Regions from separate parts of the Bifidobacterium sp. N5G01 genome, predicted to be linked through region 2. Evidence: riboswitches for the same ligand, from Rfam matches in the RefSeq annotation. Region 2 holds a riboswitch; each other region holds the start of a gene.
What was found. Region 2 has a riboswitch for thiamine pyrophosphate ahead of thiC (phosphomethylpyrimidine synthase ThiC). Riboswitches for the same ligand answer to the same signal wherever they lie in the genome.

Region 1: linked by a shared signal. The riboswitch ahead of CE168_RS00050 (solute carrier family 23 protein) and the one ahead of thiC (phosphomethylpyrimidine synthase ThiC) in region 2 are both predicted to bind thiamine pyrophosphate.
Region 3: linked by a shared signal. The riboswitch ahead of tenA (thiaminase II) and the one ahead of thiC (phosphomethylpyrimidine synthase ThiC) in region 2 are both predicted to bind thiamine pyrophosphate.

The regions. Positions count from the first base shown of each region.
Region 1 covers NZ_NJNP01000001.1:12,248-16,477, reverse strand. The annotation lists gene CE168_RS00055 (LuxE/PaaK family acyltransferase) at 1-293, opposite strand, end outside; gene CE168_RS00050 (solute carrier family 23 protein) at 344-1,693, opposite strand; TPP riboswitch at 1,759-1,860, opposite strand; gene gltB (glutamate synthase large subunit) at 2,087-4,230, shown strand, end outside.
Region 2 covers NZ_NJNP01000007.1:19,211-23,440, forward strand. The annotation lists gene thiC (phosphomethylpyrimidine synthase ThiC) at 1-1,662, opposite strand, end outside; TPP riboswitch at 1,865-1,967, opposite strand; gene CE168_RS08760 (GNAT family N-acetyltransferase) at 2,143-2,706, shown strand; gene CE168_RS08765 (sugar O-acetyltransferase) at 2,931-3,569, shown strand; gene CE168_RS08770 (autorepressor SdpR family transcription factor) at 3,713-4,003, shown strand; gene CE168_RS08775 (SdpI family protein) at 4,015-4,230, shown strand, end outside.
Region 3 covers NZ_NJNP01000002.1:50,234-54,463, forward strand. The annotation lists gene ppgK (polyphosphate--glucose phosphotransferase) at 1-11, opposite strand, end outside; gene CE168_RS03915 (glycosyltransferase family 2 protein) at 255-1,268, opposite strand; TPP riboswitch at 1,385-1,495, shown strand; gene tenA (thiaminase II) at 1,488-2,255, shown strand; gene CE168_RS03925 (YhbY family RNA-binding protein) at 2,381-2,686, opposite strand; gene CE168_RS09235 (hypothetical protein) at 2,753-2,884, opposite strand; gene CE168_RS03930 (energy-coupling factor transporter ATPase) at 2,878-4,230, opposite strand, start outside.

The DNA.
Region 1 (4,230 bases), on a different contig from region 2:
ATAAACACGGCCTCGCACTCCGTCTCGGGAACCGAAGTGAGCGTCAGCATCTTGAACCCATCCACCGGCATCGGTGGAATATCCATCCAGCTGGACAACGTCTGCGGAGTCACCCTGCGAGACATGCAATACGTGCGATACTGCATGTTATGAGCGTACTGAAAAGCGAAAATCTGTCGTGCGAGTGCGTCGAACGCCTCATCCGGCGCGGTTTCGCATCCGTACTTTTCGATGAACTCAAGCACATCTGCCTTGACCTGCTGCGCTTCAGTGTTTAGCGACATCGATGTCATGATGCAATGTTCCTTTCCTATGTTGAATTTCGGTAACGGTTGGCCATGAATCAAGCTTGTGCCTGATCCCCGTTGTTGCCCACGGCTGTTTTGCGACGATTGATTAGATTCGGCAAATCGATCAGCAACGCTTTGAGAATCACCACGCAGAACGCGCCGACCAGAATCGAATTGGAGAAGAACACGTGAGCGCCGCCCTCAAGACCGCTCAATGCGTTCGGCAACGCGATACCCAACAGCAGTGACAAGCCGATGACTACTTGGGATCGGTCGTCCGGCTCTGCCTTGCGCAGTGTATTGAAGCCCGTACTGATCAGGCTCGCCGCAGCCGGAAGGAAAATGCCGCCGATTACAGGGGAGGGAATCAGCGACAACATCGCGCCGGCTTTCGGCACGAAACCAAGTGCCACAAACACCACACCGGCGATGATCACCGGCACGCGTGTGTGGGACTTGCCCTCATCCGTAACCTTCAGTAAAGCGACATTCTGTGGATATGCGGTAGTGGTGAAGCCACCGATCAGCGAAGAAATAGCGGAACCAGCCGCTTCGCCGGACAAACCATAACGAACCTGGCGATCCTCAAGCTTGACGCCTTGAATCTCGCTGGCCGCCTGATACACGCCAAGCGCTTCCATAATCGCAACCATATATGCGATGAAGAACGGTACAAAAACCGTAGCATCAAAATCAAAACCGCCATATGGCATGATCTGAGGAAGACCGAACCAAGGCTTGGACGCAACCCCGGAAAAATCCGCCATGCCAAACACTATGGAGAGCGAAGTGCCGACAACCAGCGCAATCAAATAGGAAAGCGCCCTGACCATGCCTTTGCCGAACTGGGAAAGCACCACCACCAACACGCAAGTCACCACAGACACGGCCAGCGTCTTCGGATCAGCGAACCCGTCATCGCCGGGAGCGCCGCCAAGAAACTCACTCAATGTGAAACTCGACAGCGAAACGCCCACCAGAAAAATAATCACGCCGGAAACCATCGGCGCAAATAGAAAACGCATCTTCTCAATCACACGAGTCAGACACAACACCAGAAAAATCAGCGAACTAACAAAAATCGACGTGCCAGCCGCAGCCAACGAACCGGCGGTACCAGCGGCAATCATCAACGCGTCAAACGCGGCAGACGGACCTTGCACAATCGGCAGACGCACCAATTTCGTGGACTGAATCAACGTGACCAAACCGGACACGATGAAAATGGCATTCACCATATTCGAAGACAAGGCCAACGGCAACCCAATGGCACCGGCCACAAATACCGGATCAAGCCACACATTAGACACCAACACATGCTGCAAGCCCAGCAAAACGTTCTTTGGAGTGAGCTTCTTCGAATTGGATCCGCTCTGAACGGACGGTTGCGACATGGCAGACATGCCAATTCCCTCTCTTCCTTATGGGGGCGACCAGTCTATGATCGCCGACACAGGGGAACGCATGTGCGCACTGTTCGTGACATTCCTACGCAGGCATTACCCTGATCAGGTATGAGGGTCCAGGCAAAGCCCGTCTCAGCCACATATCGGCTCCCCCTGTGCTATTCGGACAGGCAACCAGCATAACGGCATGCGTCGATACTTGGATGAGTTGGCATGAGAGCCCAGTGCGTTGTGAATTCTCCACATTTCCTCAAGAAAATGTACCTTGACTTTTCTGGGTATTCGTTATATGGACACGGAAATATCCACGACACAAAGGCGCGCTATTCTAAACCGCGCATTAAAGAACCGCAAGACTTTTCTTGCCCAAAAACATTGAAGGTGGTTTCGGTGACTTTCCACACCCCGTTAGATCTCACGATCCATGATTCCCAAGGTATGTACGATCCCGGCGCCGAGCATGACGCCTGCGGCGTGGGTATGGTCACCACCCTCAACAAGCGCCCCGAACGCAAAATCGTCGACGACGCCATTGAAGTGCTCGTCAACCTCAACCACCGTGGCGCGGTCGGCGCCGAAGAAAACACCGGCGACGGCGCGGGCATCCTCATGAGCATGCCCGACGAATTCATGCGCGCCACCGCAGGCGTCGAACTACCCGAAGAAGGCCACTACGCCGCCGGCATCGCGTTCCTCGACCGAGACATCGCCACCTCCGGCCAACAAGAACAGGCCATCGCCAAAATCGTGTGCGAAGAAGGCCTCGAAGTACTCGCATGGCGCGTCGTACCCACCAACCCGGACGGACTCGGACTGCAGGCGCTCGCCAGCATGCCCGCGTTCAAGACGCTGGTCGTGGCCGACCCCGAAGGGCAGCTCACCGGCATCGAACTGGACCGCAAGACGTTCCGCATCCGCAAGCGCGTGGAACACGAGGTGGGCATCTACTTCGCGTCCCTTTCCGCACGCACCATCACCTACAAGGGCATGCTCACCACCATGCAGCTCAAGCCCTTCTTCCTGGACCTTTCTGATGAGCGCATGAAGGCGAAGATCGCCATCGTGCACTCCCGTTTTTCCACCAACACGTTCCCGAGCTGGCCGCTCGCACAGCCGTTTCGCCAGCTGGCTCACAACGGCGAGATCAACACCATCCAGGGTAACCGTAACTGGCTGTCCGCGCGAGAAGGTCGACTGAGCTCCGAACTGCTTGGCGAATTCAAGCCGTTGCTGCCGATCGCGACCCCGGGCTACTCCGACTCCGGCACGTTCGACGAATGCCTCGAACTGCTGCACCTGTCCGGACGTTCCATGCCGCATGCCATCTCCATGATGCTGCCGCCGGCATGGGAGAAGAACGACCAGCTCGATCCCGACGTTAGGGCGTTCTACGAATACAACAACACACTGATCGAACCGTGGGACGGCCCCGCGCACATCATCTTCACCGACGGCACTCAGGTCGGCGCGTTGCTCGACCGCAATGGCTTCCGCCCCGGCCGCTGGCAGCTCACCGACGACGGTTACATCGTGCTCGCCTCCGAAACCGGCGTGCTTCCGGAGAACGCCGAGGAGCACATCGTGTCCAAGGGCCGCTTGGAGCCGGGCAAGATGTTCCTCGTCGACACCGATGAAGGCCGCATCATCCCCGACGAAGAAATCAAGAAGAACCTCGCTGCCCAGCATCCGTACCGCCAGTGGGTCGAAGGCAACACCGTCGAGATGAGCCAGCTGCCCAAGCGCGAGCACGTCAACCACTCCGGCCAGTCCGTGCAGCGCCGTCAGCGTGCCTTCGGCTACACCGAAGAGGACCTGAAGCTGCTGCTCGCCCCGATGGCCAACACCGGTAAGGAACCGCTCGGATCCATGGGCAACGACGCGCCTATGGCCGCGCTCTCTTCCCGCAGCCGCATGCTGTTCGACTACTTCACCCAGAAGTTCGCGCAGGTTACCAACCCGCCGCTCGACTGGGAACGTGAAAAGATCGTGACCTGCCTCGAATCCGCCATCGGTCCCGAGCCGAACCTGCTGGCCGATTCCGAACTGCACGCCAAGAAGATCCTCATTCCGTTGCCGGTGCTCAACTCCGACGAAATGGCGCAGCTCAAGCGCCTCGACCGCGCCAAGATCCTCGGCGGCTACTACAAGCCGTTCGTCGTCAAGGGTCTTTATCAGGTCGCAGGCGGCGGCAAGGCACTGAAGGAACGTCTTGAGGAAATCTTCCAGGAAGTCGATGAGGCCATCGCAAACGGGTCCAACTTCCTTGTGCTCTCCGACCGTGAATCCAACTACACGTGGGGACCGATTCCATCACTGCTGCTCACTTCCGCGGTGCAGCACCACCTGCTGCGCAGACACACGCGTACCCAGATCTCCATGGTCGTGGAGGCCGGCGATGTGCGCGAAATCCACCATGTCGCTCTGCTAATCGCCTACGGCGCGGCAGCAGTCAACCCGTATCTGGCGTTCGAATCCGTCGAAGACCTGTCCCGCAATGGGTATCTCAACGTCGATGCCGAAACCGCAGTGAAGAA
Region 2 (4,230 bases):
GCTGAGCTTGGAAGCGTCATCCTCCACCTTTTCGAGTGCCTGATACATTGGCACGGTGCCGATCGGCACGGGGGAGTTGCGTAGAATCCATTCGCGCGTAGTGTGAATGTCGTTGCCGGTAGACAGATCCATTACGGTGTCAGCACCCCACTTGGTGGCCCACGTGAGCTTCTCCACCTCCTCGTCAATAGACGAAGTGACCGCCGAATTGCCCATATTGGCGTTGAGCTTGGTAAGGAACTTCGAGCCGATGATCATGGGCTCAGCCTCAGGATGGTTGATATTGCAAGGCATGACGGCACGTCCTGCGGCCAGTTCGCTGCGCACCAGTTCCACGCTGCAATGCTCGCGTTCCGCTACATAGCGCATTTCCGGCGTGATGATGTTGTGGCGCGCGTACCACATTTGCGTCACCGGATGATCCTTGGCCTTCATCGGCTTATGCTGGCGGCCGCGCCATTCCTTGGAAGCCTTGCCACGCTTGATGGCGCGTTTGCCGTCATCTTCCAGATTGCGTCGACGTCCCTCGTATTCTTCGACGTCACCGCGGTCAAGAATCCAATCCAAACGCAGGGGAGCGAGTCCCTCTTTCGGATCGCATTTCGGTCCTTCGGTGTTGTAGTCCTTGAATGGCGCGTTCGGTCCGACGCCAGGAGTGTCAGACAGTTTGATTTCGGTGTATGGCACTTCCAGATCGTAGGAGCCGAATTCGTTTTCGAAATGTACCGGCGTGGTTTTGCGGATATGCGCTTTGTCGCGCTGTTTGGAATCGCGTGCGGCAATGTCGACGCGCTGCTGCTTGGCGAGCTTGGATGCGGCCTTGGCTTCCTTCGCATTGGTGAACTTCTTTTCACCGGATGCGCCGTCGGCTGCGTTGCTAGGGCTGATTTCCGCTGTGTTCTGGGCTTTCATGCGCGGTGCGTATCCGTGCTTCGTGTCGCCACGTACGGCTTTCCAACGCGTTACCATATCGCGGGTTGTGGCTTCCGGATCATCGGCTCCTGCAATCGCGGACACCACGAACCAGCCTGCCGCCTTTGAACGCGCCAGCATTTCCATATCACCTGCGGTCACGCCACCGCCTACCACTACCGGAAAACCACTGGCTGAACAAATGGTGTTGATCTGCTCTTTGTCAAGCGTGCGACCGGAACCGTCATTGCCGCCTACGGACGCTTCCGGCTTGGTGACGGAAACATGCAGCGGCGCCGCACCGATATAGTCGATGCAGCCATTGGGCAATTCGTTGATGAGTCTGACCAGGCTTTCTGTCTCCGCCGACAATCCCACGATGGCGTCTTCGCCGAGCAGCGTGCGGGCTTCACGCGGTTCCATATCGGTCTGTCCGATGTGCACGCCGTCAACCTTGATGCCTTTGCTGCGGGCCTGCCAGACCACATCCACGCGGTCGTCGATCACGAATGCCACGGAATCTGACTTGTTGTTGTCTTCGATGATTTGCGCGATATCACGCGCCATGTCGGTAAGGTCCTTCGCGTCGGCGTCTTTGGCGCGCAGTTGGATAAAGCTTGCGCCCCCGCGCAATGCGTCATCGATGACGTCGGTGATCGGTCGACCTTTGCAATCCTGTGGGCCTACCACAAAATAGGCGCTCAGGTCGAAGCTGTCTCGCATCGACGCATACGGATAATTGTTCATGATTCCCCCTTGATTATGCTGTTTTGGGTTGGGAAAATTTGATTCCGTCAGTAAATGGATACGCTGACATGCCTCGTATTCTTGGATACACGGGATAGAAAGCGAAATTACGCTTGATGATTTCGCGATGCAGGTTGTTTTGCCGACGCGTCTGTTGCGTTGACTTTTACGGATGCCGATTGACGCTGGAAATGCGTGTGCACGATGACGCTCATTCTTCGCTCCCTACGATGGTGTTAACCAACAGGTTCAAAGGGTCAGGCATTCGCCTATCTCAGCTCCGTTGAGGAGCCCCCCTGCTTTAGGTGTTGGCTATGAACCTACGCCCTGCACTGGACGTAGCCTTTCGCCGAAGCCCATAGGTGAGTCAGACCCGTCGTCACTTTCGCATGCATAGTCTTCATCCGTATCACGCCCCACCGCGCATCTCATGGCAAAACTCTCCTTGCAGGCTAAGCTATACCTCAGTTCAATGCATTGCGTATGAAAGAGGTTGACTACATGTTGGAGACGGAACGGCTGACATTGAGGGCTTGGACTGAAACAGATGCGGAAAGCTTGTACGTCTATGCGAAAGATCCGGATATCGGACCTATCGCGGGCTGGCCCGCACACCGATCGAAAGAAGAAAGTCTCAATACGATTCGTCATGTGCTCAATGGCAAGGAATGCTGCGCGATTTGCGAGCGCGGCAGCAATAACCCCATTGGCTCGATTGAGTTAAAGCTTAATGGTCATACGGATATGACGGATCGTGATGATGAGTGTGAGTTGGGTTACTGGTTGGGCAAGCCTTTCTGGGGAAGGGGTTATATGCCGGAGGCAGCTAGGGAGATTATCCGTCATGGTTTTGTTGATCTTGGTATGAGTGCGATTTGGTGCGGTTATTATGATGGCAATCTGAAGTCGAAGCGGGTGCAGGAAAAGGTTGGTTTTGTCTATCATCACACGTGCGATGAGGTGTCGGTGCCTCTTATGCATGAGGTGCGTGTCGAGCATGTGAATATCCTTACCAAATCACGTTGGCAAATTTTGGCTGCCCGCTGATCGTGTCGGAAGCCAAGGCTGCAACAGGTTAACTGGCGATGTTTTGATGTGGTGATTGGGAGTTCAATGGCACTTACGGTCACACCGCCGAACATGCGAAATATTTCGCTAGCCGCAGACGATGATTGTGCAGAGGATTGCGAAAGGCATGCGGAATCACGGCATGAGTTGCGTTGAGTTCGTATATAATCGCAACGAGTGTGAATGACTGCAAGGAGGCTGCCATGACTGTGCCGCAACGAGTGCTTGACACTATGAATTCCGGATTGATCTATGCCTGCGATGACGAAGAGATGATCAAAGCGCAGCAGGAACAGATGGAACTACTGTACGACTTTAACGCGACCCGCCCCAGTCAAATGACGCAACGTATCGAAATTGCACGCCAACTGCTTGGCGAATTCGGCGAGGACGCCTATATCGAACCGCCGTTGCATGCCAATTGGGGATGCAACACGTATTTTGGTGCATATGCTTACGCCAATTTCAACCTCACGTTGGTTGATGATGGTGAAGTGCATATCGGCGAACATACCATGATCGGCCCGAACTGCACTATCGTTACCACCGGCCATCCGATTCGTCCTGACCTGCGCGAGAAGATCACACAGTATTCTCTGCCGGTCACCATCGGCCGCAATGTGTGGTTGGGCGCCAACGTTACCGTACTTCCTGGCGTCACTATTGGCGATAATTCGGTGATTGGTGCATGTTCGCTGGTTACCAAAGACATTCCCGCCAACGTGGTCGCATTCGGCCAGCCGTGCAAGGTGTATCGCGAAATCGGCGAACATGATGACGTCTACTATTGGCGTGACCGCATGATTAACCCGCCCTACGATCAGCGGCATTCGGTTGCATAGACATCATCGTCCTCCTTCATGAACTTATGATTCGTCAACCGTGGTAAACGCGCGGGCGTGAATATGTATGTCCGGAGCATATATTTAGATAATTGTCTAAATAAGAAAATATCTAAATATTCAGTATCGTAAAGGAGGAATGCATGGCAGGAGAGGGGTTCAAAGCGCTCTCCGATCCCACGCGACGGCGCATTTTGGAATTGCTGCGCGAACGTGACATGACGGCCGGTGAGCTCGCGGAACAATTCAACATGAGCAAACCATCGATCAGCCACCATCTGACCACGCTGAAAACCGCGGAACTGGTAACCGACGAACGGCACGGGCAAAACATCATCTACAGTCTCAACACCACGGTGATGCAGGATCTGATCGGATGGTTCATGGGGTTCATGGACGGCAATGAAAACAATAAGCAAACGGACGGTCAATAAAGGAGAATCTTATGTGCGGGAACAATCTGGATGATTCCAAAAAAGCTTTCGATAACAACATCAACAATGCTGAAAGCGTGAATAAGAATGATTCGAGGGAGAAGATCGCTCCAATCAGCCGCAACGTGTGCATTGCACTTGTTGTGCTGTGCTTGGTCAATGTTGCCGCACATCTTGCTTGCTACAGTCGACTTCCCGAAAACGTGCCGATTCATTGGGGTGCCGAC
Region 3 (4,230 bases), on a different contig from region 2:
GTTTCAATCATCTTCGACCTCTCCTATCAAGGTACATAGTGGGTGTTATCGAACCGGTAAGCGCCATAGTAACTCGCCCCATGCCCCAAAACGCGCCGAAAAAGCATAAATGGTGAATACGATTGCATAATTTTTCGCAATGAAATGATTCATTCTGCAACTTTTTTCTGCAAACGATTCGCCCCATGTCAACTCAACGCATCGGCATGGGGCGAATCGTAAGAAGATGACCGTCTGAAGACGGCGCAACCGCATCACTTGAGCGGCGGCATCGGCTTCCAATCCGGATCATGCAACAGCTTGCGTGAATCCCACCAACCCTTGGCTATCTGCACCAAGCCGGTCTTCACATGCTCTCGGTCCACCATCACCAGACGGATGACTTCCTTGGCGGCGGTCAGCAGCGTACCCAGACCGAACATCAGCGGACGGTAATCGCCGAACGCCATGAAATAGCGCGCCATGTAGCCTCGGTTACGCATGATGTGGTAACGGTTCATGTCAGAGGTGGAGTTGAGCTGGCGCACGCCGGCGATATCCCAATTGCCGATTTCACGAGTGCGGCGCAGGATCACGTCAGGCACCACGATCGGGTTGGTGACTTTGCTGGCGCGGTAGCCGTACATCGTGTCGTCCCAGTAGATGAAGAAACGCGGATCCGGCAAGCCGATCTGTTCGACGATGTTGCGGCGGAACAGACCCCCCTCGAAGCACAGGGTGTCCATCACGCGGTAGCCGGGGCGTCCGAATGCGGCCGGAGCGATCGGATTGGGGATGCCGAGGGGAATGATGAAATCGTATTGCCAGTAGAACGGACCGCCGTCATAGTCGTATCGGCTGCCTTGGATCACATCATGGCTGCCGGTCCACTTGGCGAGTCGTTCGATGGCTTCGGGCATCACAGCCACATCGTCGTCCATCACCCAGAACCATTCGGATCCCAGCTCATATGCCTTCTTCACACCTGCGGAGAATCCGCCTGCGCCGCCGAGGTTGTCGGATTGAGGTGCATACACCACGCGACTTTCGTTGCCCGACTGGTCGGCGATGGTATTGCCCCACTGCGCGGTGACCGCTTCACGGAAATCGTCGACCATGCCTTGGGTCGCATCGCTGTGCTCGTTGTCAACGACGACGATACGCCATGGTGCCACAGTGAGTTTTTCGATGGATTCGAACAGGGTGGCGAGCAGCTGCTGACGCTTGTATGTCACCACGACGATAGCCAGCTTTTCGATGGTGTTCTTCGCAACTTGCTTTTCAGTCATACGTTCTATTCTTGCACTCGCCCTCAACCGAACATCGCCTGTGTTCGCATCATGCGGCACGATTCCATTCGGCGGACAGGCTCTTGCACATTTCGGACGGCTTTGCCATAATGTACGGCGTAATGCAGGGGAACCCGTGTTTGTCGGGTTGAGATAGGCCAAGTGAGGCCTGAACCCTTTGAACCTGATGGTTAATACCAGCGTAGGGAGGCATGTCTAATGACTGCTGTGACATCAACAACCAATTTCGATTATGAGTTCGACGCCGCCAAAGGCATCCAACGCAACAATCTTCCTCCGTTCGCGCAGCGCATGCGCAAGGCTGCTGACCTGGTTTGGGAGGAAGGCTACCAGCAGCCGTTCATCCGCGAGCTTGGCGAAGGCACACTGCAACGCGAGCGTTTCGCCTTCTATCTGCTGCAGGATTTTCGTTATGTGAACGATTACGCCAGAGTGCACGCTTTGGGATTAGCCAAGGCCACCGACCCTGAAATCATGGCGTTCATGCTCAAAGTGCAGAACGGCGCCCTGCAGGTCGAGACCGAAGTACACCGCTCCTACTTGGCCAGCTATGGCATCACCGAAGAGCAGATGAACAATGTGCGCCAGTCGGCCTTCGCGCGTGCCTACACGTCGAATATCCTTTCCATCGCCTATGGCAAGGATATTCTCGACATTCTTGTGGCCGTGCTGCCGTGCGCCTGGGTGTATGCGGATTATGGTTACCGTCTTGCCGCCGAGTTTGCCGACACGCTTGACGACAATCCGTACAAAAGCTGGGTCGACATGTATAAGACCGACGAGTTCTGGCAGGATTCCGTGTGGCTGCTCGAACATATCGAGAAACTGGTAGCCGACGCGAGCGAAGAGCGCAAGCGCGAGCTGATTGACATTTTCGTGACCGGCGTGGAGAACGAGTACATGTTCTGGGCCAGCGCGTACGACATGCAGTACACGTGGAAGCCCGAATGGAATCAGGAGCGCTGACACCGCTCCATCGCATGTTTTCCTGACTTCCGATTGTTTATTTTCATTGCAATAGGGCGGGTGCCTTCTGATTGGTTTTCAGAAAGCACCCGCCCTGTTATGTTTGGTCGCGTCAGTTTCCCGCTTTATTCGCGTACGAGACGAATATGCTCCACATCATCGCGATGGGAGCGGCGATAGAGCACGAAACGGTTGCCGATAACCTGTACGAGTTCCGCGTTCAGTTCTTCGGCCAGTCCCTCGCCCGCTTCCTTGGCAGTCAGTCCGGATCCGTCAAGCACGGAGCATTTGATAAGCTCACGCTTTTCAATGGTCTCGTCCGCCTGCTTGATAGCGGTTTCGCTCAAATCGTTCTTGCCGACCTGGATGAGCGGATTGAGCTTGGTAGCCAGGCCACGCAGCTGCTTGACCTGCTTCTTGGTTAATGCCATAACTTGTTCCATTCCTATCTATGATGCTTGCTCAAGAGTAGCGTGAGGGCAGTAAAATCTTGCATATCACTCCCCCGCGCCTTTGATGGCGTTCACACCGTTTTCGATGTTCTTGCGCATGTTCAGACGTGCTTCTTCGGCGGTTTCGCTTTCCAATACGATCAGTGGAGCGCCATGCCCGTCCGGAATGCTCAGCATAGTCCAGCGATCAGGGTCAATGCGGCAATGTATGACACACCCACACCGACTACGGCGATGTCACGTTTGGCGATCCGCATGATTCGCCAGTGCGTGCGCATGATGCCTTCCTCGTAACATCGTGCGTCGAGTGCAAGGCTGAGATTATCGGCATGGCGTATCGCTCCTGCGAATACCGGAATGATAATGGCGGTCATCGCTTTGATCCGCTGCACGAATGTTCCCGTTTCAATGCTGCCGCCTCGGACTGATTGCGCATCCACAATGGCTTTCGCTTCGCTTCCTAACGTGGGCAGGAACCGCAATGCGAGGCTCATCACCAACGCGATCTCCTGCGCATGTATGCCGAATTTTGCGAAAGGTTTGAGCAACGCTTCGAATGCGTCGGTGATGGCCGTGGGCGTGGTGGTGGCAAGGAATACCGCTCCGACGATAATGACCGCAACGAATCTGCAGGCGTACAGTATGGCGATACGCACACCGTCGTCGGTGATTGGAATCGGCCCGATGTTCGTAAGAACGTTGCCGGATCGGACGAAGAATATATTGAGCAGTCCGCAGAACACGAACAATGCGAGGAACATGTGAACCGATTTGAACAGTTGTTTCACGCCGATGCCTGATGTCGCAACGATCATGCCGGTCAGCAGTGCGGCCACAAGCAACTGCCAGAAGGATCTGATGGCGAACGCGGAGAACATGATCGCCAACGCACTCACCATCTTCACGCGCGGGTCAAGCCGTTCCATAAAACTGCGGTTTTCACGGACGTCTCCCTTTGCACGTCCGGAGTCAATCGCGTGCGGATTCTTCGAACCTGCCGTTTCGGAAGTGCCATTGGCTTCGATATTTCGAGTAGCGACATTACCGTTTTGTCTGCGATCAAGCGCGATCACTCGATCTGCGAGCACGTCGATTTCCGTTTGTGAATGGGAAATGATGAGTACGGTGACGCCTTGTGCGTGGAGGGTTTGGATGAGATCGTGCACGCGGGTTGTAGCCGCCTCGTCAAGTCCTGCGGTCGGCTCGTCCATAATAAGGATCTGCGGTTGGCATGCGATGACGCCCGCTATGGCGGCAAGTCGTTGTTGTCCGCCGGAAAGGTCGAATGGCGAACGATCGGCAAGATGCTCGATATGCAGCAGCGTCATGGCTTGATTGACGCGTTCGGATACCTGCGTTTCGTCAAGATGTTGGTTGCGTGGTCCGTAGGCGATATCCTCGGCTACGGTTTCGGCGAAAAGCTGACGTTCGGGATGTTGCATGACGTAGCCGATGGTGGCGTGCAGTTTCTCACGGTCCGCACGTTTGAGCGACTGCATATTGCCGTTGGTGCGTTGGCGTGC